Regions from separate parts of the Crystallibacter crystallopoietes genome, predicted to be linked through region 2. Evidence: riboswitches for the same ligand, from Rfam matches in the RefSeq annotation. Region 2 holds a riboswitch; each other region holds the start of a gene.
The links. Region 2 has a riboswitch for S-adenosylmethionine ahead of AC20117_RS08390 (cobalamin-independent methionine synthase II family protein). Riboswitches for the same ligand answer to the same signal wherever they lie in the genome.
Positions count from the first base shown of each region.

Region 1: another riboswitch for S-adenosylmethionine. It lies ahead of AC20117_RS11125 (hypothetical protein); the one in region 2 lies ahead of AC20117_RS08390 (cobalamin-independent methionine synthase II family protein).
Region 3: another riboswitch for S-adenosylmethionine. It lies ahead of AC20117_RS03735 (flavin reductase family protein); the one in region 2 lies ahead of AC20117_RS08390 (cobalamin-independent methionine synthase II family protein).
Region 4: another riboswitch for S-adenosylmethionine. It lies ahead of AC20117_RS16225 (bifunctional o-acetylhomoserine/o-acetylserine sulfhydrylase); the one in region 2 lies ahead of AC20117_RS08390 (cobalamin-independent methionine synthase II family protein).

Region 1 is NZ_CP018863.1:2,379,798-2,386,987, forward strand. It holds gene AC20117_RS11120 (TM0106 family RecB-like putative nuclease) at 1-3,002, opposite strand, end outside; gene AC20117_RS11125 (hypothetical protein) at 3,131-3,457, opposite strand; SAM riboswitch class IV at 3,468-3,635, opposite strand; SAM riboswitch class IV at 3,800-3,922, shown strand; gene AC20117_RS23290 (hypothetical protein) at 3,951-4,115, shown strand; gene AC20117_RS11130 (PIN domain-containing protein) at 4,112-4,573, shown strand; gene AC20117_RS11135 (LysR substrate-binding domain-containing protein) at 4,626-5,546, shown strand; gene AC20117_RS11140 (MFS transporter) at 5,677-7,002, opposite strand; gene AC20117_RS11145 (MBL fold metallo-hydrolase) at 7,014-7,190, opposite strand, start outside.
Region 2 is NZ_CP018863.1:1,759,091-1,766,280, reverse strand. It holds gene AC20117_RS08405 (MFS transporter) at 1-1,297, opposite strand, end outside; SAM riboswitch class I at 1,391-1,557, opposite strand; gene AC20117_RS08400 (acyl-CoA dehydrogenase family protein) at 1,637-2,851, opposite strand; SAM riboswitch class IV at 2,937-3,050, opposite strand; gene AC20117_RS08395 (CoA-binding protein) at 3,116-3,532, opposite strand; SAM riboswitch class I at 3,625-3,739, shown strand; gene AC20117_RS08390 (cobalamin-independent methionine synthase II family protein) at 3,751-4,962, shown strand; gene AC20117_RS08385 (ABC transporter ATP-binding protein) at 5,364-6,224, shown strand; gene AC20117_RS08380 (aliphatic sulfonate ABC transporter substrate-binding protein) at 6,366-7,190, shown strand, end outside.
Region 3 is NZ_CP018863.1:765,864-773,053, forward strand. It holds gene AC20117_RS03710 (ATP-dependent DNA ligase) at 1-984, opposite strand, end outside; gene AC20117_RS03715 (dihydrofolate reductase family protein) at 994-1,557, opposite strand; gene AC20117_RS03720 (aldo/keto reductase) at 1,750-2,736, shown strand; gene AC20117_RS03725 (PIG-L deacetylase family protein) at 2,750-3,469, opposite strand; gene AC20117_RS03730 (hypothetical protein) at 3,729-3,977, shown strand; SAM riboswitch class IV at 4,043-4,161, shown strand; gene AC20117_RS03735 (flavin reductase family protein) at 4,223-4,729, shown strand; gene AC20117_RS03740 (LysR family transcriptional regulator) at 4,818-5,744, opposite strand; gene AC20117_RS03745 (5-dehydro-4-deoxyglucarate dehydratase) at 5,868-6,779, shown strand; gene AC20117_RS03750 (glucarate dehydratase family protein) at 6,791-7,190, shown strand, end outside.
Region 4 is NZ_CP018863.1:3,504,879-3,512,068, reverse strand. It holds gene AC20117_RS16240 (SGNH/GDSL hydrolase family protein) at 1-787, shown strand, start outside; gene AC20117_RS16235 (winged helix DNA-binding domain-containing protein) at 801-2,096, shown strand; gene metX (homoserine O-acetyltransferase MetX) at 2,109-3,236, opposite strand; gene AC20117_RS16225 (bifunctional o-acetylhomoserine/o-acetylserine sulfhydrylase) at 3,270-4,589, opposite strand; SAM riboswitch class IV at 4,656-4,770, opposite strand; gene AC20117_RS16220 (VOC family protein) at 4,881-5,522, shown strand; gene AC20117_RS16215 (CPBP family intramembrane glutamic endopeptidase) at 5,635-6,423, opposite strand; gene AC20117_RS16210 (TIGR03086 family metal-binding protein) at 6,566-7,165, shown strand.

The DNA of each region.
Region 1 (7,190 bases), 620 kb from region 2:
CACAAAGCCGGGTGCATCCGCCACGTCAGCGCGAGGAAATAGCCCAGCTCGGGCGGCAGTGTGGCGTGACCGGCCGACAGCCAGCCCAGCGCGGACGTATCCACCGGTTCCGGGTGGGTGGCCTGGGTGACCTGCGGCAACTGCTGCGGATCTCCCAGCAGGAGCAGGCGCCGGGTGGCACGGGAGACGGCCAGGGTGTTGGCCAGCGAAAACTGTCCGGCTTCGTCGATAACCAGCAAATCCAGCGACCCTGGCGGAACTTTGCTGCCGGTCATCGTCCAGGCTGTGCCGCCGACAAGCGTCCCGCCCGGTTCCGTGAGCAACCGTTCCACGTCGGCGTCCGTGCGGTTCCGCCACGGGACGTTCTCCCCATTGAGCTTCTTGGCCACACGCTCCAGCGGGACGCGGCCCTTCTCCACCGCCGCCTTCATCATGTTTTCCACGACCGCGTGGGACTGTCCGACCACGCCAACCTTCCAGCCCTGCGCCACCAGGCGGCCGATGACATGGGCGCCAATATGCGTTTTGCCGGAGCCGGGCGGCCCTTGCACCGCCAGGTAGGAACGATCCAATGCCTGGACGGCGGTGGTGATCGCATCGATGTAGCCGTCCGGCTCCTGTCCAACGACCGGCAGCGACGCCAGGTTGCGCAGCCGAGGCGGAACCCTGCGGAGCAGATCGAGTGCCGGATGCGGCGGAAGCTGAGGCAACCCGCCGCTCACGAGTCCGGCAAGGTCCGCCAGTGCTTGCTTCAGCGACGTGGTGGCCGGCGGCTGGTTCGGCGACAGTGCCATCGGCAGCTGGTCATACGGATCCGCCTTGGACGGCAGCCGCTCCTGGACCAGCAGGACATCCTTGTCGCCGGCCGCATCCAAATCGATGACCTGCGTTTCAAAGCAGTAGCTGCGCTGGTCGACGCCGGTGTCCTTGGCCTGCAGGAAGTCCGGAAACGGCCGGTCGTAGAGCCGGCACAGCGAGGTGCCTTCCTTGATGGTCGAGCCGGGGGCCAGTGTTCCGGTCAGCCGGAGAACGCGGACACGATTCCGCTTCCCCGGCGGCACGGCCCACTCCTCAACAACCTCCGCGTCCTGCACGATGAACACGTCCCTCGTGTCGGCCCAGTCCGGCACCGGCGCGTTCAGCCGGTCGAAATGGCTCCACCAGAACTGCTTGTCCTCGCGCCGGTGGTAACCGACCGCCGCGGCAACCATGGCGATGGCCTGGTCATCATCGGACAGTGGCTTACCCGTATGGGCGGCCTTTTCCGCTGCGGCGGCCACGTGGTCCAGCAGCCGTTGTTCGTTCTGGGACGGCTCGTCCGAAACCTCGGGTGCCTTCCCGCCGTCGGCTGCGGCGGCACCATCAGCCGTCGAGCCGGGCTGGATGCCCCGTTCGGCCGCCAGCTTGAGCAGCCAGTTGCGCAGTTCGAGGGTGGAGACGCAGTCGTATTCGTTGTAGTCGCTGATTCCCGCGAGGATCTTCGCCGCCTCATCGGCCCGGCCGGCATCACGTGCCTCGCAGTAATGGGCATAGGCCACCACCGAGCCCCCGGCGTCCGTCACATCTCCGCTGCGCAGGTTGCTACCCATGTACAGCGGCTCGAGCTTCTTGATGCTGTAGGAGTTCTCCGAGATCCGCAGGCTGTTGCGCACCGTATCGTAGAGGTCGACCAGCACGCCTTCGCGCAGCAGCCCGTCCACGGCGTCCTCGCCCAGGACATGCTGCAGCGACAGCCGGCGCAGGGCCGCCTTTTCATAGTTGGCGTAGTGGTAGATGTGCAGGTCCGGATACCGTTCGCGCCGCTGCGCCACGTAATCCAGGAAACTGGCCAGGGCCCGGCCTTCCTCCGCACGGCTGTGCGCCCAGAACGGCAGGAACGGCGGCTTGTCCCGCGGCGAGACCGGGTTCTCCACCACGCCGAACAGGTACTCAAGGCCCCAGACGCCGGCGGCATCCTGCCAGAGCGGATCCCCCTCGAAGTCGAAGAAAATGTCACCCTCGCTGGGGCGGGGGAGCGCGGCCAGGGCGTTCTGCTCCAAGACCCTGTAGGCGACCTTATGGGGTTCGCCGTCTTTGTCCGTGAACTCGACCGATCCGTCCGGCTCCTGGACACCGGTCTGCATCCGCGCCTGGTCCCGCAGCCTGGCCAACGTCCCGCCGGAACCTTCGCCCGCTGGCAGCGGCATGGCGGCGAAATCGTCGATGGTGCGGATCCCGTCTGCCATCAGTTGCCGCCGGCGGGTGGTGCTCATGTGCGAAACCATCAGCAGGTCCCGGTGCAGTTTGACCTGCTCCGAGCAGTAATCGCAGCGGCCGCAGGCCGTATAGCGTTCGTCATTCCAGGCCACCGCATCCGGCTGCCCGCGGTGCTGGCCGGTGATGGCCAGGAACCGGGCCCGGCGTTCCTTGAAGGCGGGCAGGATGTCCGTCAGGCTGTGGTTGCTGTGCACGCCGTTTCCCAGCACCAGCGTGACCGTGGGGGAGGGCGTGATTCCGGCTTTGGCGAGCTGGTCGCCGTAGGCGGCAAGCTGCAGCAGGGCGGTCACCTTGGCGTGGCGGGCCAGCTTGGTGTCATACACCGCGTAACGCAACGTCCCGCCGTCGTTCTCCTTCACGAGGAAATCCGAGCGGCCGTGGAAGGTGCCGTCAAAAAAGGATGCCTGGAACACAACGTCCGCCCCGGTCTCCAGGGCTGCAATGGATTCGGCATGCTTGGCGGTGAGCTCCGGGCGGGTGTAGCCGGTGGTTTCGGCAATCTCCACAACGCCGACCCCGAACCGGTCCTTGAATTCCTGCAGCACCCGGTGCTCATGGACATCGCCGAGCACGGCCGTCCGCTCCAGCATCTCGTCCGGAGCGAAGACGGCCTTGGGCGTGCGGCCCAGCTTCTCGTCCAGCTTCCGCAGCAGCTGGTACTCGCAGCCGGCGGCGACCACCAGGTCACTGGCAGTGAAGACCAGCTCCGGTTCGGCACCGGCTGATTCGGATTCAAGCAGGAACACAAGGCCTCCCGGGCTGACGGTGCCGCCGGCGCCGGAATCCCTGAGTTGATTTCCGGCGTCCGCGATGTTGATAGACGTAATTAACTTCTACCAGCCCGGTCTGACAACTTATGACGATATTGCGGCGGTTACCTGTCCGCGGGGTCCATTTCCATCCGCACCAGCGAAAAGAAGCGGTTGCCAGCGCCGCTGCGGGTGCTGGGAATGAGCAGTTTTGCGTACTTCTCGCACCACTGGGCGGTGCCGTCGGAGTCCAGGGCGGCCTTTTGTACAGCGTCGATGTCCTCTGAGTAGAACATCTTCTGTACGCCCTGCTGGCAGAACTGCACCAGGCTGAGCTCGGCTTCAATGTGGATCCGGACATCCACCCATTCGTCAAAGATGCTTTCGTCCGGAAGGCTCGCGGCCTGGTCGGTGTGGTTGCGGTCGTGTGCTGTTGAGTATGTATTCATCATTTCGTTCTCTCGATAGTTCTTGCCCGCACGGGTCCCCCTTAGAACCTCGTCGTTCTGCGAATATGCAGGCCGCTTCGTCATCCGAACCACCCACGAACATGGGGTTGGTGCGTGACCGGTCGGAGCCTTTGCAACACCACCGGCTAGCCGACTGTGTTGCCCGTCACATCTCGTGAAGCACTCCTACTATATGGTCACGGACGCAGATAGCCAAACGATTGCCCACAGGTAAACATTCGGATTGGGCAAGATGTCGCTCCAAGTCGCTGGTTCTCGTCCTGTTACACAGCATGAACAACAGTGCGTGACGCAGGTGCCAAACCCGTGGCATACTCTCAACAGCTTCAGGAACTGCGGTCGCTAAGCTCCGACTTGGCCGCATACCAACCCCACGCTCTCTGGGTGGTTCGGATGACGAAGCGGCCTGCATTCGCCGTTGGCAGATGGTGCGGGCAAGAGCACGCGAAAGGACCGGTGCCCGGCACCGTTTTTCATGACCAGTATTTCCCCTGCGCGCCAGGATCTGCGCGTAATGAGCCTCAATGACTACGAGCAAGTAGCAGCCGCCCGGGAGGATTTTGTTGATTTCCTCCTGCGCACCGGCCGCGCTGCCGCCGCCAGGTCTGCTGCCGCCGGCCCGATCAACCCGGGCTCGTGAGGGAGCAAGCCGGCCTGCTGCTTGATACGGATGTGGTGACGGAGGTGCGTAGCGCCGAGCCGCACGCCGCCGTCGTCGATTTCCTGCAGCAGCGCCGACACCTGCGCATCTTCATCTCCGCGTTGACCGTTGGGGAACTGCGAGCCGCGCACGCCCAGCAGGAAACAGCGTCAAACAACGACGACGGCCGCTGGCTTGCGGAGCTGACCAAGCGCTTTGATGGCTTCATCCTGCCGGTGGACCTGAAGGTCGCGACGGTCTGGGGGCCAATGTCCAGCCGCCCGGATGTTCCGGCGGTGGAGTCGCTGATCGCGGCCACGGCCGTCCGGTACTGCCTGACGGTGGTGTCCCGCAACGTTGCCGGCTACAGCAAGCTTGCCGTGCCGGCCATCGATCCGTGGCAAGTGGGCCGGTACGCCGTGGCGCAGACCCCGGCTCCGGACCATAAGCCCGGGTAGTTCGCTAGCCAGGGTAACTGTGGAAGCGGGCGCAACTGGATAGGCTTTCCTTATGTTCCGGTACACCTTGCGCCAGATCCAGTACTACGTGGCCGTCGCGGAGTCCGGCTCCATCAGCGGCGCCGCACAGGCCTGCCATGTGTCGCAGGCGGGAATGTCGCTGGCCATCAACGAGCTGGAAAAGGCCGTCGGGACCCAGCTGATCGTCCGGCGGAAGGCGAAAGGCATTACCCTGACCACCGCCGGGCGGGGCTTCCTGAAGGACGCGCAGGTGCTCCTGCGCGAAGCCGAGGAGATCCAGGCCCGGATCGAGGAGCGGCACGGCGAGCTGGCCGGGCCGCTGGCGATCGGCTGCTACACCACGCTCTCGGCTTTCTGGGTCCCGTTGATGACGGCGGGTTTCGCGGCACCGAATCCCAAACTGGAGCTCACCATCACCGAAGGAGCGGCCGACGAGCTGCAGCTGCAGATGCTGGAGGGCAGGCTCGACGCCGTGCTGACCCACACGCGGCATGTCACCGGCGGCGCGGAAATGCGGGTGATCAAGGAAGGCCGGCCCTATATCCTGCTGGGGGCGGAGCACCGGTTGGCCGGCCGCGCGAAGATCGCCCTGCCGGAGCTCGCCTCGGACGACATGGTGCTGCTGGACATTCCCTCGGTGCGCGATAACCAGCTGCCGAACCTGCGCGACGCCGGGCTCGACCCGAAAATTGCCTGGCGGTCGACCAGTTTTGAAGCTGTGCGCGGGATGGTGGCCCGTGGACTGGGCTATACGGTCCTGGTCCAGCGGCCTCCGCTGGATGTCAGCTACGAAGGCTTGCCGCTGGTCTGCGTTCCCATCGACGGGCATATTGGCCACAGCGACATCTGTTTCGCCTACCCGGGGCGCCAGCGGTTAAGCCGGCGCTTGACCGCGCTGATGGATTATTGCGCCCAGAGCGTCGGCGCTGGCGACGGGGCAGCGGGGCGGTAGAGCAGGGAGGAGGCCGGGCTGACCGGGCGGCTGAACCGGAAGCGGCTGAGCCGAAACGCCGCTAACCGAAACGCCGCTTAACCAAGCGGTGCCGGCTCCCGCAGGAACCGGCACCGCCGTCGTCGTACTTTTATTTCATTTCACTGCTCAGGTCCATGTTCTTGCCTTCCTTGGTGGCCAGCACACAGACGGCCGCCACAACGAAGGACAGGAGCCAGACCAGGCCGACCAGCCACAGCTCCCCGCCGGCGACGATGACCAGACCGGAGACGATCATCGGCGTGAAGCCCGCGCCGAGGGTCGAGGAAGACTGGTAGGTCAGCGAGGCGCCCGTGTAGCGCATCCGGGTGGGGAAGAGCTCGGCCACGAAGGCACCGAACGGGCCGAAGATGACGCCCTGGATGATGCCGTTGGCCAGGAACAGGCCGATGGCGAAGCCCCACAGCGTGTCGGTCTGCAGCAGCCACAGGATGGGGTAGGCCAGGACGGCGCCGGCGATCATGCCGGCCAGCATGACCGGCTTGCGGCCGTACTTATCGCTCAGGCGGGCCGCGAACCAGATGGCCACGATGGTCAGGGTGGCGCCGACGGCCTTGATGTTGAGGACCGAGGTGGTGTCCACGCCCGCTTCGATGATGTAGGAGACGGCCCACACCGTCATCAGGCCCTGCACGGTGTAGGAGCTCATGCCGGCCAGTACGCCCAGCACCAGGTTCTTCGGGTACTTGGTGACGACCTCGACGAACGGGATCTTCTTCTTTTCCGCGGTGGCTTCGAGTTCCAGGAACAGCGGTGTCTCGGCAACCTTGAGCCGGATGACCAGGCCCACGGCGATCAGCACGAGGCTCAGCAGGAACGGAATCCGCCAGCCCCAGCTCATGAACGCTTCCTCGGGCAGGGTGGAGAAGGCCGAAACGGTCAGCGTGGCCAGCACGGCGCCGGCGGGACCGCCCATATTGGCGAAGCTGGCGGCGAAACCGCGGCGCTTGGCCGGGGCGTGCTCGAGGGCAACCAGCATGGCTCCGCCCCATTCACCGCCGACGGCGAGTCCCTGGACAAGCCGCAGCAGCACCAGCAGGATGGGCGCCGCCATACCGATCTGCGCCGTGGTGGGCAGCAGGCCGATGAGCGTGGTGCCCGCACCCATCAGGGTCATGGACACGATCAGGACGGTCTTGCGGCCGATCCGGTCGCCGAAGTGGCCGAAGATCGCTCCGCCCAGCGGGCGGGCAACGTAGCCGACGGCGAGGGTGCCGAAGGACATGAACAGCCCGACGGCGGGGGAGACGTTCGCGAAGAACACCTGGTTGAAGACGATGGACGCTGCCATCGCATACAAGATGAAGTCGTAGAACTCGATGGCGCTGCCGATGAAGCTGGAGGCCAGGATACGGCGCATCTGCTTCGTGTTCAGGCTCTCCGAGATGGAGGATGCCTGGGGCTGCGGGGGAGTCATTGTATTAGCACTCATTGGACAGTGGCCATTTCTTCCAGAATACGGTCAGTGGAGTCAGTACCGAAGGGGATAACGTCAAGATCGTTCGGGACGTAGAAGCGGCCGCCGAAGTCGGCGCCGGCGCTTTCCCACACGGACACGGGCGTGGTGCCTGGTACTAAATGGTGCAGGGCCAAGGCTTTTGCCCC
Region 2 (7,190 bases):
ACAACGGACGGTCCTTGGTCTCGGGAGCCTTGAGCGTGGCGATGATCGTGATGGCCGAGACGCCGAGGAAGTACACGATGACCCAGACCGGATTCCCGCCGCCGGCCGCCAGCAGGGCCGTAGCCACCAAGGGTGCCAGGCCGCCGCCGAGTACCGAGCCGAGCTGGTAGCCGAGGGAGACCCCGCTGAACCGGACCCGGGTGCTGAACAGCTCGGAGAAGAACGCAGCCTGCGGACCGTACATGGCGTCATGTCCGACGTTCAGGCCGAACACCACGCCGAGGACGATCAGGAAGAACACCCCGCTGTCGAGCAGCCAGAAGAACGGGATGACGGCCACGGCGCTGCTGATTGCCCCGAAGAGGTAGACCCTGCGCCGGCCGATGACATCTGACAGCCAGCCCCACAGCGGGACGGTGACCAGGCCCAGCGCGGACGCGATCAGCACGGCGGCCAGGCCGGTGTTGCGGTCCGTACCGGAGACTTGGGTCAGGTACGTCAGGATAAAGACGGTGTAGACGTAGTAGAAGGCGTTCTGCGCAATGCGGAGGCCGGTAGTGAGCGCAACCTGCCGCGGGTGGGTCTTGATGCTTTCCAGCACCGGGCGGTCAGCGACCTTCTCTACCTGCTGCACACGCTTGAACTCTGCGCTGTCTTCGACAGACAACCGGATCACCAGTCCGACGGCGACCAGCAGCAAGCTGGCCACGAATGGGATCCGCCAGCCCCAGGCCAGGAACTGTTCGTTGGTCATGGAGTTCTCCAACACCAGCAGCACGCCCGTGGCCAGCAGCATGCCGGAAGTGGGCCCGAGCTGTGTGGCGCTGCTGGTCAGTCCGCGGCGCTTCGGCTTGGCGTGCTCCACCGTCATCAGGGCCGCACCGGCCCATTCGGCCCCGTAGCCGATGCCCTGGAGAACACGCAGCAGCAGCAACAGTACGGGGGCGACCCAGCCGATCTGTGCGTAGATCGGCAGCAGGCCGATGGCGGTAGTGGCCAGACCGGTCAGCAGCAGCGAGGCAACAAGCACGGTCTTGCGACCGATCCGGTCACCGAAGTGGCCGCCGAGAATGCCGCCGACCGGACGGGCGACGAAGCCGACGGCATAGGTGGCGAAGGCGGCGATGGTGCCGACCAGCGGTTCGGCCGGGGCGAAGAACAATGGCCCGAAAACGGTGGCCGCCGCGAGCCCGTACAGGACAAAGTCATAGCCTTCGATCGTCGTGCCGATGAAGCTGGCTACGGCGACCTTCGTGGTCATTTTCTTCGGCGGGGAAGGGTTTGTGGTGGTGCTCATTACTGTCTCTCCTGTGGCGTCAGCCGAGAAGATGCAGCGCACATCCGATCGGACCACGGCGGAAGGCAGTGGGAAGGACCGGTTGAGGCGCTTACTCCATCGGTCCTGGCAGTAGCACCCTACGGAACAGGTCTTACTGCGCTTGTTCGGCGCAGCCCTCGACAAGTTCCTTGTTATCAGCGCGAATCCAGGGAGATTCGTCGTGACCAGGGTTGCTGCGGCGTCATAGAGCCAGGTCTCTCAGCCGCTCGGGATGGTTACACGTTCAGTGTGGGGCCAGTCACCGGTCCACGAAAAAGCGGTCCGTCACATGCCGTAACCCGCCTCACAGTGGAAAGGCTAGACTGCCGCGGTTCGGCGTTCCGCATCGGCGCCGGCAACACCGATGGTCCAGACATAGGGCGGTTCCGTGGCGTTGACCTCCCAGTCGCCGACGATCCGCGACTTGTAGATGAACGGGTTGTGCGTGGCCACGGTCCGGGCGTTGCGCCAGTGCCGGTCCAGCGCTTTCCCCGTGCTGGTCGACGAGGCACCCAGCACATTGAACAGGGCTCCCGCCGCGTCGGGCACCAGAGCGCTCAGCACAATCTGCGCCTGGCCGGATTCAAGTTCGATGGCGATGTTGGCCGCCTTTTCGGCGTCGTCGTTCTGCAATCTTGAAGCGAAGACCCGGTCGAGGGTCTGAGCTACGCGCAGGGTGGTGGCTTCCGCGGCGTAGGCCTTGGCGCTGATTTCGCCGACAACCTGCAGAATCTGGGCGTCGTTGCGCACCAGCGGGGCGTTGCCATGGCCGAAGACGCGCTTCCGCTCGCGCACGTTCGCCGCGACGTCGGTGACCACGGCCTTGGCGATGCCGGCCAGGCTGACCAGCAGGATGTGCTGGTAGAGGGCGGTCTGGTAGGGGAAGCGGTCGGCGAAGGCGGAGACGTTGGCGGGGCCCACTTCGGCGTCGGTGAACACCGTGGTCCCGCTGCCCGTGAGCCGCTGGCCGAAGCCGTCCCAGTCGTCGAAGGTCTCCACGCCGGCGGTCTTGGTGGAAATGATGACGGAGACGTCGGTGCCGTCAGGGCGTTTGGCCGTCACGTCGATCCAGTCGGCGAAGATGGTGCCGGTGGTGTAGAACTTGCGCCCGTTCAGCACGAGCTTGCCGCCGGCCTCGTCCAGCACAGTGCCGGTGCCGCCGACGCCCGGCTCGGTCCACGCGTTGCCGGCCAGCTGGCCGTTGGCGAAGCGCTGCAGCCAGACGCTGCGGTCTTCGCGGTGGTGGTGGTAGAGGTGTTCTTCCGTCAGGGCGATGTGCGCGCGCAGGGCCTGCGGGATGTTGCTGTCGGCCGCGGCAAGCTCGATGAGCAGCTGGGTGAATTCTTCCCAGTTCAGGCCGTCCCCGCCGAATTCCGCGGGGATGCGGGCGGCGCCGAAGCCGGCTTCCTTCAGCCAGCCGATTTGCTCGAACGGCAGTTCCCTGGCCTGTTCACGGTCCAGTGCACCGGCGGCGATGCGGGCGAAGATCGGCCGGTACTTGGCGGCGGCCGTTGCGAATACGTTATCGGACATGATGTGCTCCTGGGGCAGAGGCTCCCGCCTGCCTGCGGCGCGCAACAACCACGTAGATTCGAGGTAAGGGGACGCAGCCGGGAGGGGGCCGTACTTGCCGGACACGGTTTGTGCGCGGCCAGATCCTCATCTGGGGCACCCCACTACGGGAGAGGGTTGCCGCCCAACCAGCCAGAGCTTGTCGTTGGGACTCTTGATCTTGGAGTTCAGTATGCCGAGGAGCCGGGCTCCCCGAAACAAAGATGAAGTTATGTGAATGCGGGGCTACAAACCGAGGTACGGCGCCTCGATTTTCGGGCAGGTATCCATCACGACGTCGAGCCCGGCGGCCTTGGCCCGTTCCGCCGCGGCTTCGTCGATCACGCCGAGCTGCAGCCACACGGCCTTCGCCCCGACCTCAATCGCCTGGTCCACCACAGGCCCGACCTTGTGCGAGTTCACAAAGCAGTTCACCACGTCGATCTCGCCGGGAATCTCCGCCAGCTTCTTGTACCCCTTCTGCCCGTGGACGTCGTCGCCCTTGAGGCTGACCGGAATGATCTCCATGCCCAACCGGTCCATCATGTAGCGGGACACACTCAGCGCCACGCGACGCGGGTTGTTGGAGAGGCCTACCACGGCCCAGCGCGCCGGGGTGCTCAGGAGCCGCTTGATGACTTCGGGATCATTCTGATGCGCCATGCCGCCAGCCTACCTGCGTCACATTCACTCGGGAATGCCAGGCCGCGGTAGGCGGACTTGCGCCGGCAACTCCAAATGCCATTTAGTGGGAGGACCCATCCCGAGCGGCCGAGAGACCTGGATCGATGAAGCCGCAGCAACCCGCCCCCTTGCACAAGCCGTCAGGCTGACCACGGGCAACGGTGCTACTGCCAGGACCGATGGAAAGGAACTCCACCATGTCCTCAAACACCGACCACATCCGCGTCACCCACGCCGGTTCGTTGCCGCGGACGCCGGAGCTGCTGGCCGCCAACGAGTCCAAGGATGCCAACGGAATTACCCCGGAATTCCTGGACCTGCTCGAAACTTCGGTGATCGACGTCGTCGCCCGCCAGCGGAACCTGGGCATCGATATACCGAACGACGGCGAGTACGGGCACGCCATGGCGAGCTCCGTTGATTACGGCGCCTGGTGGAACTACTCCTTCGCGCGCCTGGGCGGACTGGAGCCGACCAATGTGGACCGCTGGGCCGATGCCGAAGTGCGCCGCTCCTCCCCCGGCAACATTGTGCTCACATCCTTCCCGGACCGGCGCGACCGGCAGAAGTTCAATGACGCCTACAACGATCCGTCGTCGGGCATTCTGGCGCACCGCAAGTCCGTCACGCAGCCGAAGATCGCCGGGCCGCTGACCTACACCGGGCATGACCTGGTGCAGTCGGATGCAACCAACCTGAAGAAGGGCCTCGACGCCGCCGGGCTGTCCGAGGGTTTCGTGGCCGCGCTGTCCCCGGGCTCCTGCGCCCGCGTGGCCAATGAGTACTACAAGACGGACGAAGAGCTGCTGTACGCCTGCGCCGATGCCATGCGTGAGGAATACAAAGCGATTATCGACGCCGGCCTGACGGTCCAGCTCGATGACCCGTCCCTGGCGGAGAGCTGGGACCAGATCAACCCGGAGCCCAGTCTGGAGGACTACCTGAAGTTCATCCAACTGCGCGTCGAGGCCACCAAATGGGCGCTGCGCGACCTGCCGCAGGAGCAGATCCGGCTGCACGTCTGCTGGGGCTCCTGGCACGGCCCGCACACGACCGACATCCCGTTCGCGGACATCATCGATTCCGTGCTGCAGATCAACGCCGGCGCGTATTCCTTCGAGGCCGCCAATGTCCGGCACGAGCACGAGTGGCGCATCTGGGAAGACACCAAGCTGCCCGAGGGCAAGTCCATCATTCCCGGCGTGGTCTCCCATGCGACCAACGTCGTCGAGCATCCCGAACTGGTGGCGGACCGGATTGAGCGCTTCGCCCGCCTGGTGGGCCGCGAAAACGTCATCGCCTCCACCGACTGCGGCCTGGGCGGACGCGTGCACCCGCAGATCGCGATCGCCAAGCTCGAGGCGCTGGGCCAGGGCGCGGAGCTCGCCACCAAGCGCCTCTGGAAGTAGTCTCCCCGGCAATCTGCGCGGCTGCCTCCCGCTGGCTGCTGTCTCTCATTGACTGTGCAGATAATGCCCTTTTGCCCACGGGGAAAGGGCATTATCTGCACAGTAGACGGCGGTTAGGGCCAAGGGTGGACGGCGGTTAGGGCCCGGGGCGCAGCTTTTGTTACGCGGGATTGTTACAGCCGCCTTGCCGAATGGGTCCTGCGTGCAGTTTAGTTGGCCTTGACCATCCCGAGCGGCCGAGAGACCTGGATCGATGAAGCCGCAGCAACCCTGGTCGTTGGAAACCTCCCCTGGTTCCCGGCGATAACGAGGTGACAAGCCACGGGAACGGCTAAGCGAAAGCTGCGCCGCAAGGCTTGATCCGTAGGGTGCTACTGCCAGGATCGATGGAGTGATCTTTCATGACTGCAGTAATCCCGTCCGCGCGGCCGACGGCCCCTTCCAGCCCGGACTCTTCCAGCAGCACGGCCGTTGACCCGGCTTACGATGCCTCGGCCTTGCCTGTTTCCTTCCGCGGGCTGCGCCGCACCTTCGGCACCGGGAACGCTGCCCACACCGTGCTCCGCGACATCAACTTTGACGTCCGGCGTGGTGAAGTCCTCGCCATCCTCGGTCCAAGCGGCTGTGGCAAGTCAACCCTGCTGCGCGCCGCAGCCGGCCTCGACGCCCCCAGCGCCGGCTCCGTGGACATCGACGGCACGCCGGTCCAGGGCATCGATGCGCGCTGCGCCTTCGCCTTTCAGGAACCGCGGCTGCTGCCCTGGCACACGCTGCAGGCCAACGTGGCCATCGGCCTGCCCACCGGCACCAGCGCGAAGCAGGGCAAGTCCAAGGTCGCCCGCCTGCTGGAGCTGGTGGGGCTGGACAAGTTCGCCAAGCACCGGCCGCGCGAGGTCTCCGGCGGCATGGCCCAGCGCGCCTCGCTGGCCCGAGCCCTCGCCCGTAACCCCGGCGTGCTGCTGCTCGATGAGCCCTTCGGCGCCTTGGATGCGCTGACCCGGATCAAGATGCAGGACCTGCTGCTGGACGTCCACGCCGCCGAACCGACCACCGTCCTGCTGGTCACGCACGACGTCGACGAAGCCCTGCAGCTGGCCGACCGGATCATCGTGCTGGGCAAGGAAACCGGCAAAGAGCACGACGGCGCCACCATCGTGCGTACCGTCGATGTCCCCGGCGACCGCCCGCGTGACCGTGGTTCCGTGGAGCTGGCCCGAATGCGCAGCTCCCTGCTGGCCAGCCTCGGCGTCGACGGCCACTAACGCCGTCCGGCTGGTGCGGCGGCCGGTTGCGCCGTCGTACTCCCCTGTTTTCCCCTGAGCTATGCCGGGTCCGTTGCGGCCCGTTTACCCCCGTGTTCCGCGGATCGTCTCCTGTTCCGCACTACTTTTGAAGGATCAATCATGTCGCTTGCCAGCCGCTTTTCCCGCCGTTCCCTCTTCGGAGCGGCCGCCGTCGCCGCCTCCGCCTCCCTGGCCCTGACCGGCTGCGTGGCCGGCGAGGATTCCGAAGCCACTGCCGCTGCGGGAGCCGCCGGCGACGGTGTCCTGAACATCGATTTCGCCACCTACAACCCGCTGAGCCTGATCATCAAGGAAAAGGGCTGGCTCGAAGCGACGCTGGCCGAGGACGGCGTTGAGGTCAACTGGATCCAGTCCGCCGGTTCCAACAAGGCCAACGAGGCGCTGCGTTCGGGCGCCGTCGACGTTGGGTCCACCGCCGGTTCCGCCGCGCTGCTGGCCCGCGCCAACGGTTCGCCGATCAAGACCATCGACCTTTACTCGCAGCCGGAGTGGTCCGCCTTGGTGGCGCTGCCGGAGTCCGGCATCGAGAAGGTCGAAGACCTCAAGGGCAAGTCCGTGGCCGCCACCAAGGGCACGGATCCGTACTTCTTCCTGTTGCAGTCCCTCGAGGAGGCCGGGCTGACCCCGGAGGACGTGACCGTGCAGAACCTGCAGCACGCCGACGGCTGGAGCGCACTGAACAACGGCTCTGTGGACGCCTGGTCCGGTCTGGATCCGATCATGGCCGGCGCCGAGCAGGAGGGCGCGGAGCTGTTCTACCGGAACCTCGACTTCAACACCTACGGCTTCTTGAACGCCACCGAGTCCTTCCTCGAAGAAGAGCCGGAGCTGGCGCAGACCGTGGTCAACGCGTATGAGAAGGCGCGCGTCTGGGCCGCCGAGAACCCGGAAGAGACCGCGCAGATCCTCGCCGACGTGGCCGGA
Region 3 (7,190 bases), 990 kb from region 2:
CCGCCAGCGGGCGAACTGGGTGGTGTGGCGGAACCGTTCGCCCTCCATGTGGTCATACTTCACTTCGACCACGCGCTCCGGGCGCAGCGGCGTAAAAGACAGGTCCTTGCCCCCGCTCCACCGGCTGCCTTCGGAATTGCGCGGGGTCCGGGTGCCCTCTTCTTGCTTCGCCCACGCCCACGGATGGTCATCGAAGGTAGTAACCAGCGGCTGCAGTTCCTCGAACAGCTCCTGGCGCCGCTGCATCGAAAACGAACCGGCCACGCCCACATTGGCGAGTTCACCGTCGTCGTTATAGAGCCCGAGCAGCAGGGAGCCGATCCGGTCCGGGCCGCTTTTGTGCACCCGGTAGCCAGCGAGCACGCAGTCCACCGTGCGCTCGTGTTTGATCTTGAACATTGCCCGCTTGTTCGGCTGGTACAGGCCGTCCAGCGGCTTGGCGATCACGCCGTCGAGCCCGGCGCCTTCAAACTCATGGAACCAGCGCACGGCCACGCCGTGGTCCGCCGTGGCATTCGTCAGATGGATCGGCGGCTGCGCGTGGGCGAGGGCCTTTGCCAGGCGGGCACGCCGCTCGGCAAAGGGCTCGCCGGTCAGGTCCTCATCGCCCAGGGCCAGCAGGTCGAAGGCGACGAACTTGGCCGGCGTCTGCTCGGCGAGAAGCTTCACCCGGCTGGCCGCGGGATGGATCCGCTGCTGCAGGGCCTCGAAGTCCAGCCGGTCCCCCGAAGCTCCGACCAGGACGATTTCGCCGTCGACCACGCACCGTTCCGGCAGGTTCTTCTTGACCGCTTCGATGATTTCGGGAAAGTAGCGGTTCATCGGCTTTTCGTTGCGGCTGCCGATTTCGACGTCGTCCCCGTCGCGGAAGATGATCGATCTGAACCCGTCCCATTTGGGTTCGAAGCTCATGTCGCCGTCGGGAATCTCGCTGAGGGGCTTCGCCAGCATCGGGGCGACCGGGGGCATTACCGGAAGTTTCATGCGTCTCTCCTACCGGACGGTATAGCGGACAGCGACACCGCCGGGCTCCAGGACCTCGGCGCTGTGCGGGACAAACTTTTCCCCGGCGGCCGACGGCGGATACGCCGGCAGCCCTTCGCCGAGCACGGTGGGCAGCATGTGCAGGTACAGCTCGTCCACCAGTTCCTTGCGGAACAGCAGCCGTGTCAGCGTCAGCGAACCCCAGACGATGACGTCACCGCTCTCGGTGTCTTTGAGTTCGTGGATCCGGGCGGGAATGTTGTCGCCGATGACCTGCGCCTCGCCGTCGCCCCAGGGAGCCCGTTGCAGAGTTCTGGACACCACGTGCTTAGGCAGCCGGTTGATTGGCTCCGCGATGGGCTCCTGCCTCGGATCAGCGCCGGGCCAGTAAGCGGCGAACATCGAGTAGGTCACCCGGCCGAGCAGGATGGCGGAGCAGCCTTCGAGCAGGCGGGCGTTGGCATCCATAATGGACGTCCAGCCGCGGATCTGGTCCATAAACCGCAGGCCGCCGTCGGGCTCGGCCGCGTAGCCGTCCATCGTGGTGAACTGCTGGATGATGAGCCTGCCCATGGTGGTCCTTCCTGCGCAGCCAGGCCACCGTCGTCCGCTGGCCGAATAGAAGTATCCCTCCATCACGTTAGTGTCCGCGGCCCGATTTGGACAGGGTCTTACCGCCCAGGCCTTCTGCGGGCTGCGGGCCGCTCGTGCTAAGAAAGTAAGGACAGTTCCGGACAGAACAGCCCCAATCGACAGGACTCAACAGTGCAATCTCGCCGCATCGGCACCCAGGAAGTCGGCAGCATCGGTCTGGGCTGCATGAATCTCAGCCACGCCTACGGAACCCCGCCCTCGCGGGAAGCTGCCGCCGATTTGCTCCGGCATGCGCTGGACAGCGGAGTCGTCCACTTTGATACTGCGGCGCTGTACGGGGCCACGGCCAACGAGACACTGGTCGGCGAGGTACTCGGTTCCCGGCGCGACGAATTCTTCCTGGCCAGCAAATGCGGCATGACCAGTGTTGACGGCAAACGTGTGATCGACGGCCGGCCGGAAACGCTCAAAACCACGTGCGAAGAGGCGTTGCGCCGGCTCCGCACAGACCACATCGACCTCTACTACCTGCACCGCTGGGACCAGGACATTCCGATCGAAGACAGCGTGGGCGCCCTGGCCGAACTGGTCCAGGAAGGCAAGATCGGCGGGATCGGTCTGTCCGAGGTTTCGGCGGCGACGCTGCGGCGGGCAAATGCCGTCCACCCTATTGCCGCGCTCCAGACCGAGTACTCGCTCTGGAGCCGCAATCCCGAGCTCGGCGCGCTGGCCACGTGCGCCGAACTCGGCACGGCCTTCGTCGCGTTCAGCCCGCTGGGCCGCGGCTTCCTCACCGGGAAGATCCGCGACGTCGCAGCGCTGCCCGAATCGGATATCCGCCGGGCGATGCCGCGCTTCTCCGCCGCGAACTACCCGCGGAACCTTGAGCTCGTGGATCAGTTCGCGGGCCTGGCCAAGGAAGCCGGCTGTACTCCGGCGCAGCTGGCCATCGCATGGCTGCTGCATCAGGGCGAGCACGTCATCGCGCTCCCGGGAACCACCAGCGTTCCCCACCTGGACGAGGACCTGGCGGCCGACGCCGTCGTCCTTAGTGAGGAGGTGCTCAAGCGCGCGGACACGCTGATTAACGAGCAGACCGTGCACGGCCCGCGCTACACTCCGGCCATGCAGGCGGACGTCGATACCGAAGAGTTCTGAACCGCAGGCCGGGTTAGAACCGGTACAGCTCGAACCCGACCCTCCGGGCAGAGGCTTCGGGACCACCGGTGGTCAGCTCTATCTGGCGCCGGGCCTGGACCTCAACGGGCTCTGGGCTCAGTGCCTGCAGATAGCGCCGGTGTTCGCTCAGGGACCGGACGGCCCGTTCAATGCTGTCCTCGTCGACGTCCAGCCAGTGCGTGGGGTGCATGGAACACACGCCCACCCAGCGCACGCCGGCATGCGGCGGCAGACCTTCGGCGCTGAGCTCGGGGAAGATCCACTCGTTAGCCGCGTCCGCCACCGCGTCCATGACGGCTGTTCCCAGATGGCGGTGGTCGGGCGAATTCCAGCTGCCCGGCCCCCAGGTCTGGCCGAAGTTCAGGGTAATGATGCCGTCCGGCCGGTGCCGGCGGATCGCGCGGGCGATATCCAGCCGCAGACCGGGAGTGTTCTCGATCCTGCCGTCCGCGTAGTCGAGAAACTCCAGGTCTTCGACGCCGACGTGCCCGCAGGCCCGGCGCTGCTCCTCGGCCCGGATCACCGCCGACTCTTGGGGATCGAGCCCGGCAATGCCCGCTTCGCCCCGCGTCGCCAACACGTAACCGATGCTCTTGCCCGCCGTGGTCCACTGGGCCACGGCCGCTGCGGCTCCGTACTCCGGATCATCCGGGTGGGCCATAACCAACAGCGCCCGCTGCCAATCGGCCGGCATTTCCGACGACGATTCCATAGCTGCCTCCCCCGTTCACAGGCCCTGCACTGGCCCGATGGCTGTTGTTTCACCCAGCGTAGCCGGGGCGGCACGGCCGGCCACTTGATAACGGCGCCATGTCGGGCCAACGGCGAGAATCTCTTTCCCATTACGGTCATTGTCGTCAGTGCGCCGCGTCCCTACCATGGAAGAACCTCAATACCTGTCCCTGCGGGACTCAGCCACGAACCACAGCTTTGCCTTCATCCGCGCACTTCTCCCGCCCCAAGGATCTGCCGTGAAAAATCTGCCCCGCCGACTGGCCATGCGAACCCTGGCCGCCCTTGACCTGCACTGCGCCCGTTGCGATTCGATAGGCGAACACCGCCTGGACAAGCACCTGGGCAGAGCCGGAGCTCCGGCTTCCCCGATCGTCCGGGCGAGACAGTACGTGCTGGTCTGCGCCGCCTGCGGCGTCGCCCAGGAACTGACGGAGCAGCAAAAGAGATCAGTCCTGCACTACACGGCCCACCCCCTGACGGCCTGACCGCGCGTTACCTACTATTGCCTTGGCTTGACCGGCGGCCGGTCAAGCTCTTAGCGTGATAGCTGAATCATGAGCGCCAACATCAAGCCCTGGCTTGTTGGCCGGCAACCCTCTCGTGCGTAGCGGGGTGCTCCAGGTGATGATTCGGCCGTACCGAAGAACAGCGGTTCGGCAAGTACCGCGTATCCGCCCCGCGTCTTGAACCCGGGCCAGCGGATCCGCCTGATGGCAAAGGAATGCCCGCGATGCCCCTGACTGACGACCTGCAGCCCGACACCCTCCGCAACGCCTTCGGCCGCTTCCCTTCCGGCGTCGCCGCGTTGTGTGCTCTGGTCGATGGCGAGCCGCAGGGAATCGTGGCTTCTTCCTTCACCGTCGGCGTCTCCATGGACCCACCGCTGGTGATGTTCGCAGTGCAGAACACCTCCCGCACCTGGCCGGTTGTCCGCCAGGCCGGCCGGATCGGCGTGTCGATCCTCGGTACCGGGCACGACGGCGTCTGCCGCCAGATCGCCTCGAAGACCGGTGACCGCTTCGCCGGCCTGCCCCTGCACTCCACGGACGAAGGCGCCCTCTTCCTCGAGGATGCCGCGCTGTGGCTGGAGTGCTCCGTGGAGCAGGAAGTCCCAGCCGGCGACCACCACGTGGTGCTACTGCGCGTCCATGGCCTCTCCACGCACGATGGCGCCCACGAACCGCTGGTCTTCCACGGCTCCGCGTTCCGTCGGCTCGAACAGCCCGCCTACATCTGAGGAAACCGCGGCAAAATAACGACGGCGGCTGCTTCGGTTCAGGGACCGGCCGCGGATCGCACCGAACAGCAGCGTTGCCAGGTCGGGTCTAATCGGCGGCGTCGGCGGATGGGTCGTCCAGGTTCCCGTCCAGCAGGCTCAGAAGCTTCAGAACCGCCGGGTTGGTATTGTTCTCGTTCCACGCAACTTCGAGGTCCACGCGGTTCAGCGCTTGGGTACCGTGGGAGCCCTCGATCTCGCGGAACCGTACCCCCGGCGGCGAAAACGCCCGCGTCGACGCCGGAACCAGTGTCACGCCCAAGCCCGCTTCCACGAAGGCCAACAGTGCCGGGACCTGGCTGGCGTACTGGGTGATCCGGGGCTCCGCGCCTGCGCTGGCAAACAGCCGCAGCACCAGGTCGTGGAAGTAACGGGCCTCGCTGGTCGAGTACATCATGAGGGGTTCACCGCTCAGGGCCTGCAGCGGCAAGGACTCCCTCTCCTCCAGCAGCGGGCTCTCCGCGGGCAAGGCAATCACCAGTCGGTCCTGCATCACCGGCCGGTACTTAATGCCCGGCCGGGCAACGATGGGCCGCAGCAGCCCGATGTCTACAGTGCCTTTCACCAGCCCGTCCATCTGGTCCGTGGAAACCAGTTCGCGCAGCAGCAGGGAGACGCCTGGCTGTTCACTGGCGGAGCGCCTCAGGAGCCGAGGCAGCGCACTCTGGCCTGCGATGGCGGTGTAGCCAATAGTGACGGCGCCGGCGTCCCCTGTTGCCACGCGCTGGACGTCCAGCTGCGTTTTGATGGACAGGTCAAGGATCTGGCGGGCGCTGGGCAGCAGCGTCCGTCCCGCAGCCGTCAGCTCGACTCTGCGGCTGGTGCGGTCGAAGAGCTGGGCATGCAGTTCCTTTTCCAATAGCTGGATCTGCCGGCTCAGCGGCGGCTGCGTCATGTTGAGCCGCTCGGCTGCCGCGCCAAAGTGCAGCTCTTCAGCTACCGCGACAAAGGACTCCAGCTGGATCAGCGTAAACATCAATGCGCTCCTTGTATTGTTCTGTGCCTATTTTAGCTTGGACGCGCATCGACGAGGGCGCTTATCGTCAGAGGAGTGCAGGCGACAACGAAGCGCCGGTCCTTTAGCTACCAAGGAGATCAAATAATGCTTGACGGTGTGCTGTTCTTTCCCATTACTCCCTTCGCCAGCGATGATTCCGTGGATCACGGCGCACTCAAAGAACATCTGGAGCATGGGCTGCAGTTCAAGCCAGGCGGCATATTCGTCGCTTGCGGGACGGGCGAATTCCACGCTCTTTCCCTGGTCGAACTCTCCGATGTGGTGACCACCGCCGTCGCTACGACCGCGGGCCGCGTGCCGGTCTATGCGGGAGCCGGTGGGGCGCTGGCTCTCGCCAAGGAACAGGTCGGTCTGGCGGAAGCGGCCGGAGCCGACGGCATCCTGCTCTTCCCTCCTTACCTTGTCAGCAGCCCGCAAGAGGGTCTGGTGGCATACGTCAGGGCCATCGCCGGGGCGACTTCGCTGCCCGTCATCGTCTATCACCGTGCCAACGCCCGTTTCACGGAGGCCTCCGCCGTGGAGATTGCCCGTATCCAAAATGTGGCCGGGCTGAAGGACGGCGCCGGAGATCTGGACTTGATGGCGCGTATTGTCCGCGCCGTCAAAGACGAGCTGGCGGGAACAGGCAAGGACTTCCAGTTCTTCAACGGCCTGCCCACAGCCGAGGCATCCCAGCAGGCTTACCGCGCCATCGGCGTGACGCTGTACTCCTCCGCAACGTTCGCTTTTGCACCTGAACTCTCGGTCGCCTTCTACCAAGCGCTCGAAGCCGGCGACGAAGAGCGCCTCGGCCAGCTGAGCCGCGAATTCTTCCATCCGCTGGTACGGCTGCGCGATTCGGTGCCGGGTTACGCCGTCGCCCTGGTCAAGGCCGGCGCCGAACTCGGCGGAATCCAGAGCGGGCATGTCCGGCCGCCCCTGACGGACGCCTCGGAACAGGACCGCGAAGAGCTCAAGCGTCTGCTGGCCGCTGCCCGCGCCCTGCTCGGCTGAGGGGCCGAACCGTGAGCAAATCGATACTGGAACAGGCTCCTGTGCTGGCCAACCTCGGCCAAGCCGCTATCACCGGCGTAACCATCACTCCCGTCGCCTTCAAGGACCCGCCTCTGCTCAACACCGTGGGCGTTCACGAACCGTTTGCCCTGCGGGCGATCGTCGAGGTCCACACGGATGCCGGCGTCAGCGGCGTCGGCGAAACCTACGGCGACGAGGCGCACCTGGCACGGCTACAAGCGGCCGCCCGGTCCCTTCCCGGCACGGACATCTTCAACATTAACCAGCTGCGGGCAAAAGTTGCCGCAGTGCTGGCCGCAGACACCAGCCAAGGCGGCCACGGGATGAGCGGGATGGTCACCGGCTCCAGCACCACGGATCGTGTCCTGTCCCCCTTCGACGTCGCGGCCC
Region 4 (7,190 bases), 1.7 Mb from region 2:
CTGGAGCCGCTTTGTTGCCATCGGAGACTCGTTCACGGAGGGGATCGGCGATCCGGATCCGGACAGCCCCGGCGGTAACCGCGGCTGGGCCGACCGCGTCGCCGAGGAGCTGGCGCGTGACCACCCGGATTTCGCCTACGCCAATCTCGCCATCCGCGGACGGCTGCTGCAGCAAATCATCGATGAGCAGGTCGGCCCGGCGGTGGAGCTCGCACCGGACCTGATCAGCTTCTGCGCGGGAGGAAACGACGTCCTCCGGCCGGGCTCGGATCCGGACGCCCTGGCCGAGAAAATCGATGTTGCCATCGAAACGCTGGCGGCATCGGGGGCGACCATTGTCCTGTTCACTGCCCCGGATGTCGGCGATACACCGCTGATCGGCAGTGTCCGCGGCAGGGCGGCTATCTATAACGAAAACCTACGCACCGTGGCTACCCGGCATGATGCGGTCATCGCCGACATGTGGGCCTTGCGGGAGCTGAAGGATCCGCGGATGTGGGCGCCTGACCGGTTGCATTTCTCGCCCCTGGGCCACCACACCATCGCCGCCATGGTGCTGGACGCGTTGAACGTGGAGCACAGCCTGCAACCCGAAATCCCCAAGCCGCTGCCGCCGAAGAACTGGCGCACCGCCCGCGCCGAGGATCTGGTCTGGGCCCGCCAGCACCTGTTCCCCTGGGTCGTGCGGGCTCTGCGCCACCAGTCACTGGGCGACGGGGTCTCCCCCAAGCGCCCGACGGCCGGTCCGATGTTCGGCCCCGGCATGCCGCCCGGCGCGGCCGGATAAAGGCTGGCTGAGCGTGGATTCCGCGGACAGCGCGCTGGGCGATCAGAAGACTTCCGGTGCTGGTGGGCTCAATGAAGAGTCTGCGATCGCAGCGGGGATTGTCCGGCACCGGCTGCTCGCGCAGCAGCTGTGGGGAGAAGGAGCGTACGACGCCGGGGCCTCCTTGCGCTCATTGCTCGCCGTACAGGCGCAGGAGCATGCGTATGCCCGGTGGACATTGGCGCAACGGTGCCGTGGCCAGGCCAGGGACAACGCGGCAGCCGTGGATGCGGCGTTGTCAGCGGGCACTATCCTGCGGACCCATGTGCTCCGGCCGACCTGGCACTTTGTCCTTGCGGAGGATCTGCGCTGGCTGATGACTTTGTCCGGCCCGAGGCTCAGGACCGGCAATAAGACCCGGGACCGGCAGCTCGGGCTCGACGCGGAGATCGTCGGCCGCAGCAACGACGTCCTCGGCGCGGCCGTAGACGGTGGCCGGCACCTGACCCGCGACGAACTGGCCGCGGAACTCGAACGGGCGGGTCTGCTGGCGGATACCGGCGAACGGCTCAACGGGGCACCCCTGCGCGGGCAGCGCCTGGGCCATCTGGTCTTCCATGCGGAAATGGACCAGGTGCTGGTCAGCGGCGTACCTCGGATCAGCGAAAGCGGCGCGGTCCGCCAGACCTACGCGCTCTTCGACGAACGGGTGCCGGCCCTGGCAACGGACTACGACCGCGACCAAGCACTTGCCGAACTTACCCGGCGCTACTTTTCCAGCCGCGGACCCACCACGGTCAAAGACTGCGCCGTCTGGTCCGGCCTGACACAGGCAGACATCCGGCGCGGGCTGGCTGTGCTCGCTGCAGGCAGTCAAGAAGACGTACGGCCGGGCGACCGCTCCCAAATGCAGTCGTTCAGCGCCGACGGCTACCACTTCATCATGGCCTCCGGCCCCGCACACTCTGCCACGGAAGCGGCCACCGCCGGATCAGACGTTGGCCTCGCACCACCCAGCGCTGCGCCGGCAGCCCCTCGGATCGACTTGATCCAGTGCTACGACGAATACGTCATGGGGTACACACCGACCAGACACTACCTGGGTGGGACGGCCCCGGCCTCAGTCGCGAGCAAGCAGCCCAGTCACGTGGTCCTGTTGGACGGGCGCATGATCGGAAACTGGCAGCACACGCTGAAGCCGGAGTCCGCCGTCGTTAGTATCTTGCTGCACCGGACGCTGGGGCCGTCGCAGCAGTGCGCACTGGATGCCGCCATCGCCCGGTATGAGACTTTCCTAGGCCGCCCTGTCACGGTGGACCTGCTTGACTGAATTTTGCCCGGATCAGCTGCGCGGGAAGAACTGGGCAACCAGCTCGTTGTGCAGCTGGTGGATGTCCGTCAGGAAGCCGTCGTGGCCGGTGGGCACCTCGATCATGTGCACCTTGGGCGGTGTGGGCAGCGCTTCGGCCAGCTGGCGCGACTGCTCCGGGAAGTACAGCCGGTCGGAGTCCACCGCGGCGATGAAGAAGTCCGTGTCGACGTCTGCCAAGGCCTGCTGCACCGAGCCGCGGCCGCGCGCGACGTCGTGGCTCATCAGGGCTTCGGTCATCAGGATGTAACTGTTTGCATCGAACCGGCCCGCCAGTTTGTTGGCCTGGTGGTCCAGGTAGCTTTCCACGGCATACCGCCCGCGCTCTGCCGGGTTGGCGCTGCCGAAGGGCTGCTCGGTCCCCTGGGCATTGCGGCCGAAGCGGTACTCGAATTCGGGCTCGGACCGGTAGTTGATGTGCGCGATCCTGCGCGCGATGCCGAGGCCGGCGTCGGGCGCATTCCCTTGGTAGTAGTCGCCCCCGTTGAAGTTCGGATCGAGCCGGATGGCCAGCACCTGCGCCTGTGCGAAGGCGATCTGCTCAGCAGTGCTTGCCGCACCGCAGGCTATCACCGCACAGCGGGCGGTCCGCTCCGGGTAGGTTGCGGCCCATTCCAGCGCGCGGGCACCGCCCATGGAGCCGCCGAGAACTGCATGCCAGCGCTGGATCCCCAGCTGGTCGGCCAGCCGCGCCTCGGCGTGGACCGAATCGCGGATGGTCACCAGCGGGAAGCGCGAGCCCCAGGGCTTGCCGTCAGGCGCCGGGGAGGACGGGCCGGTGGAGCCGTAGCAGCCGCCGACCATATTGGCCGCCACCACGAAGTACTCGTTGGTATCGATCGTGGCGCCGGGCCCCACCAGCGCATCCCACCAGCCCGCCTCATCCGTATCTCCGCGCGCCACATGGGTGCTGCCGGTCAAGGCATGCGCAATGAGCACGGCGTTGGAGGCATCCTCGTTGAGAGTGCCCCAGGTTTCGTAGCCCAGAACGGTCTCGGGCAGAAAACCGCCCGTTTCCAGCTCGAGGGCTCCGATGGACGCGTAACGCAAAATGCCGTCCGCCACCGTGTCCAGCAGCTCCTGTGGTTGCAGAGTTGTCAATGCTATGCCTGTGATTCCTTCATGAGGCCGCGCTCAGGCGGCACCCTTGGATGCGCGGAAACCGGCTTCGAGGTCCGCGAGAATGTCGTCGATGTGCTCGATGCCAACGGCCAGCCGGACCAGTCCCGGCGTGACACCGGCGGCGGCCTGCGCCTCCGGGGACAGCTGGGCATGGGTGGTCGACGCCGGGTGGATGACCAGCGAGCGGACGTCGCCGACATTGGCCACATGGGAGTGCAGTTCCAGTCCGTCGACAAAGCGCTTGCCGGCCTCGAGCCCGCCGGCGATCTCGAACGCGATGATGGCGCCGGTACCCTTGGGCCCGTACTTACGGCCGCGCTCGTACCAGGGACTGGAAGGCAGGCCGGCGTAGGCAACGGAGGCAACGGCGTCGTGCTTTTCAAGCCATTCGGCCACCTTCTGCGCATTCTCCACATGCCGCTCCACGCGCAGGCTCAGTGTCTCCAGGCCCTGGGCAATCAGGAACGCATTGAACGGAGCGGCGGAGGAGCCGAGGTCACGCAACAGCTGGACGCGGGCCTTGAGGATGTAGGCCAGGTTCGCGCCGAGCGCGCCACCGACGCCGAGGTCGCGGGCGAAGACCAGGCCGTTGTAGCTCTCGTCCGGCGTGTTGAAACCGGGGAACTTCTCCGGATCCTTGGCAAAGTCAAAGTTGCCCGAATCCACGATCACGCCGGCGATGGCGCTGCCGTGGCCGCCGAGGTACTTGGTGGCCGAATGGACCACGATGTCGGCGCCCCACTCGATCGGGCGGATCAGGTACGGGGTGGCCAGCGTGTTGTCCACGATCAGCGGCACGCCTGCTTCGTGGGCGATGGCGCTGATGCCTTCGACGTCGAGCACGTCCTGGCGCGGGTTGGACACGGCCTCGCCGAAGAACGCCTTGGTGTTCGGCTTGACGGCCGCGCGCCACTGGTCCAGGTTGTCCGGATCCTCGACGAAGGTCACCTCGATGGCGAACTTCTTCAAGGTGTTCTTGAGCAGGTTGTACGTGCCGCCGTAGAGGCTCGGGCTGGCGACGACGTGGTCGCCCGCCTCGGCGACGTTCAGGATGGAGAACGTGGACGCCGCCTGGCCGGAGGACAGCAGCAGTGCTCCGACGCCGCCTTCCAGGTTCGCAATCCGGTTCTCCACGGCCTCGGTGGTCGGGTTGCCGATCCGCGTGTAGATGGGCGCCAGCTCGGCCAGCGCGAAACGGTTGGCCGCGCTTTCGGCACTCGGGAAGACGAACGACGTCGTCTGGTAGATGGGCAGGGCACGCGCGCCTGTTGCGGTGTCCGGCTCCTGGCCTACATGGATCTGGCGGGTTTCGAATGACCAGTCGTTTGACATGTGGAACTCCCTCTTGTCTCAAAGGGGTCTGCCCGGGAACCGGATTTCCGGCATTTTTCCTCGGGTGACCCGCGCTTGCGTCCCGCCTGATGGCGGGAGCCTGGTCCTCACCCGGGGCACCCCACCGCGGTTGGAGGGTTGCCGGCCAGCTAGCCGGGGCTTGTTGCTGGCACTCATGACCTGTATCTAGGTTCGGCGACGGGCACTTTTTCAGCAAGTATGTGACGGCGTGTGAATGTCAGTTAGGACACCCTTAGTCGAGAGGCACATCACAAAATGCCAAAATGAGGCATGCGTTTCGATCATGTCTCATATGCCTGTGAACCCGATGGCCTGGCGGCTACAACCGAACGGATTTCGGCAGCCCTGGGTATCGAAGCCGTCAAGGGCGGCGTCCATCCCCGCTTTGGAACCCGCAACATGATTTTCCCCCTGACGGACCATCATTATCTTGAGGTCGTCGAGGTGCTGAACCACCCCGCGTCGGACAAGGCGCCGTTCGGCCAGGCCGTACGTGCCCGCTCCGAAGCAGGCGGCGGTTGGATGGGCTGGTGCGTCGAGGTTGACGATCTGGCTCCGTTCGAGGAGCGGCTGGGCCGCCATGCGGTGCCGGGCGGCCGCAAGTTCCCGGACGGCCGCGAACTGACCTGGCAGCAGATCGGCATTAAGGGCCTTATCGCGGACCCGCAGGTTCCGTACATGCTGCGCTGGGACGAGGGCACCGAGGAGCTGCACCCGTCGAAGGCGTATCCTGCGACGGCGAAGCTGATCGGGTTGACCATCGGCGGCTCCTCCACGCGTGTGGCGGACTGGCTGGGAACACCGATCGACGCGTTGCTGGATGATGTCAAGGTTGCCTGGACGGCGCCGAACGGCACCCCGGGCATCATGTCCGTACGGTTCGAGACCGACAAGGGCATCGTCGAACTCTAACTGCACCTTTTCGGAGGCTTTCGCTCCGCTTTGGTATTGGCTCTACTGAGCCAGTATCCAAAGCGGAGCATTTCATTTGCCGGACACTGGGAAGACGCCGCGGCGGGAGAAGTTATTCGCCGATGCCGATGGCGGAGCCGAAGAGGGCGTAGCCAACGAACCCTGCGATGTCGAGCACGGCATGGGCTATCACAAGCGGCATCACGCGTTTGGTGCGGGTGTAGGCATAGCCAAAGACGAGGCCCATCAGGAAGTTGCCGATGCCAGGCCCGATCCCCTGGTACAGGTGGTAGCTGCCTCGGATCACGGCGCTGGTGAAAATGATGGTCCAGGTGCCCCAGCCCAGCTTGGCCAGCCTGTTGAAGAGGTAGCCGACCACAACGACTTCTTCCAGCACCGAGTGGCGCAAGGCGGACAGAACCAGGACCGGGACAGTCCACCAGTATTCGTCCAGTGCAGCCGGGACTATTGCCGTCGTAATGCCCAGGGCGCGTCCGCCCGCATAGACACCTAAGGTGCCCGCACCGATCAGCAGGGCCAAACCGAAGCCCAGTCCAAAGTCCACGCCCGGCCGGCAGAAGGTAAACCCGATCTTCCGGAAGGCCTCGCGGGCGCGTTCGCCCGGTGCCGTCAGCAGGAACAGCACCAGCGCCACGGGGACCAGGGCAAAGAAGATTGCCAGCAGCTGGTAGAGCAGGTCGAACAGCTCCCGCTCGTTCAGGACAGGATTCAGCGCCGTGGTCTGCGACCCGAGCGGCGCCCGCGTCATCTTTTCCAGCAGGTTCACAATGGCGTAGACGGCAGACTGACCCAGGGAGAGCCCCAGAACTATCAGCACTTCGGCGCGGTAGTAACGGCGGGTGCGGGGCACGGTGTCGGTGGCTGCGGTCTGGCTCTGCATGGGTCTATCTTGCCAACTCCTGCTGGGAGCGTGCTCAACAAGGACGGATCGGCGCAATCCCGCGGCCTGGCTCTGGACGCCGGGGAACCCGCGTGCGAAGGTCAAAAGACAAATAAACAGCCGAAGGAGAGGGAGGCCCGGCGTGCTCAATCTGGAACCAGCCGCGCGGCAGGTGGCGGAAATTGTCAAGGGCATCGGGGACGGTCAGCTGGCCGGGCCAACGCCCTGCGAGTACTACAGTGTCGGGGACCTGCTCGATCACTTCATGGGCCTGACCGTCGCGTTCAGGGACGCGGCGACCAAAGCATCGATGGAGCCGGGCTATGACTCTGTGCCGCCCGACGCCCCGGACAATCGTCCCTCGGCTGCGAATCTGGACCCGGATTGGCGGAACCTCCTCCCCCAGCGCCTGGATGACCTGGCGGCTGCCTGGCAACATCCGTCCGCCTGGCAAGGTATGGCGCAGGCCGGCGGCGTGACCATGCCGGCCGAGCTCATGGGCCTGGTGGCTACCAACGAGTTGGTGGTGCACGGCTGGGATTTGGCCGCGGCCACGGGCCAGTCGTTCGACGCCGACACCGCCAACCTGCAGGCGGCCTACGAATTTGCCGAGCTTTCTGCTCAGGAAGGCGAAGCCCGCGAGGGCTTGTTCGGCCCGGTCATCGAGATTCCCGCCGATGCACCGCTGCTGGACCGTTTGCTGGGGCTGACGGGACGAAATCCCGGCTGGACCGCGAAGTAGCGGCAGCCGGCATCCCGGGTCAGCG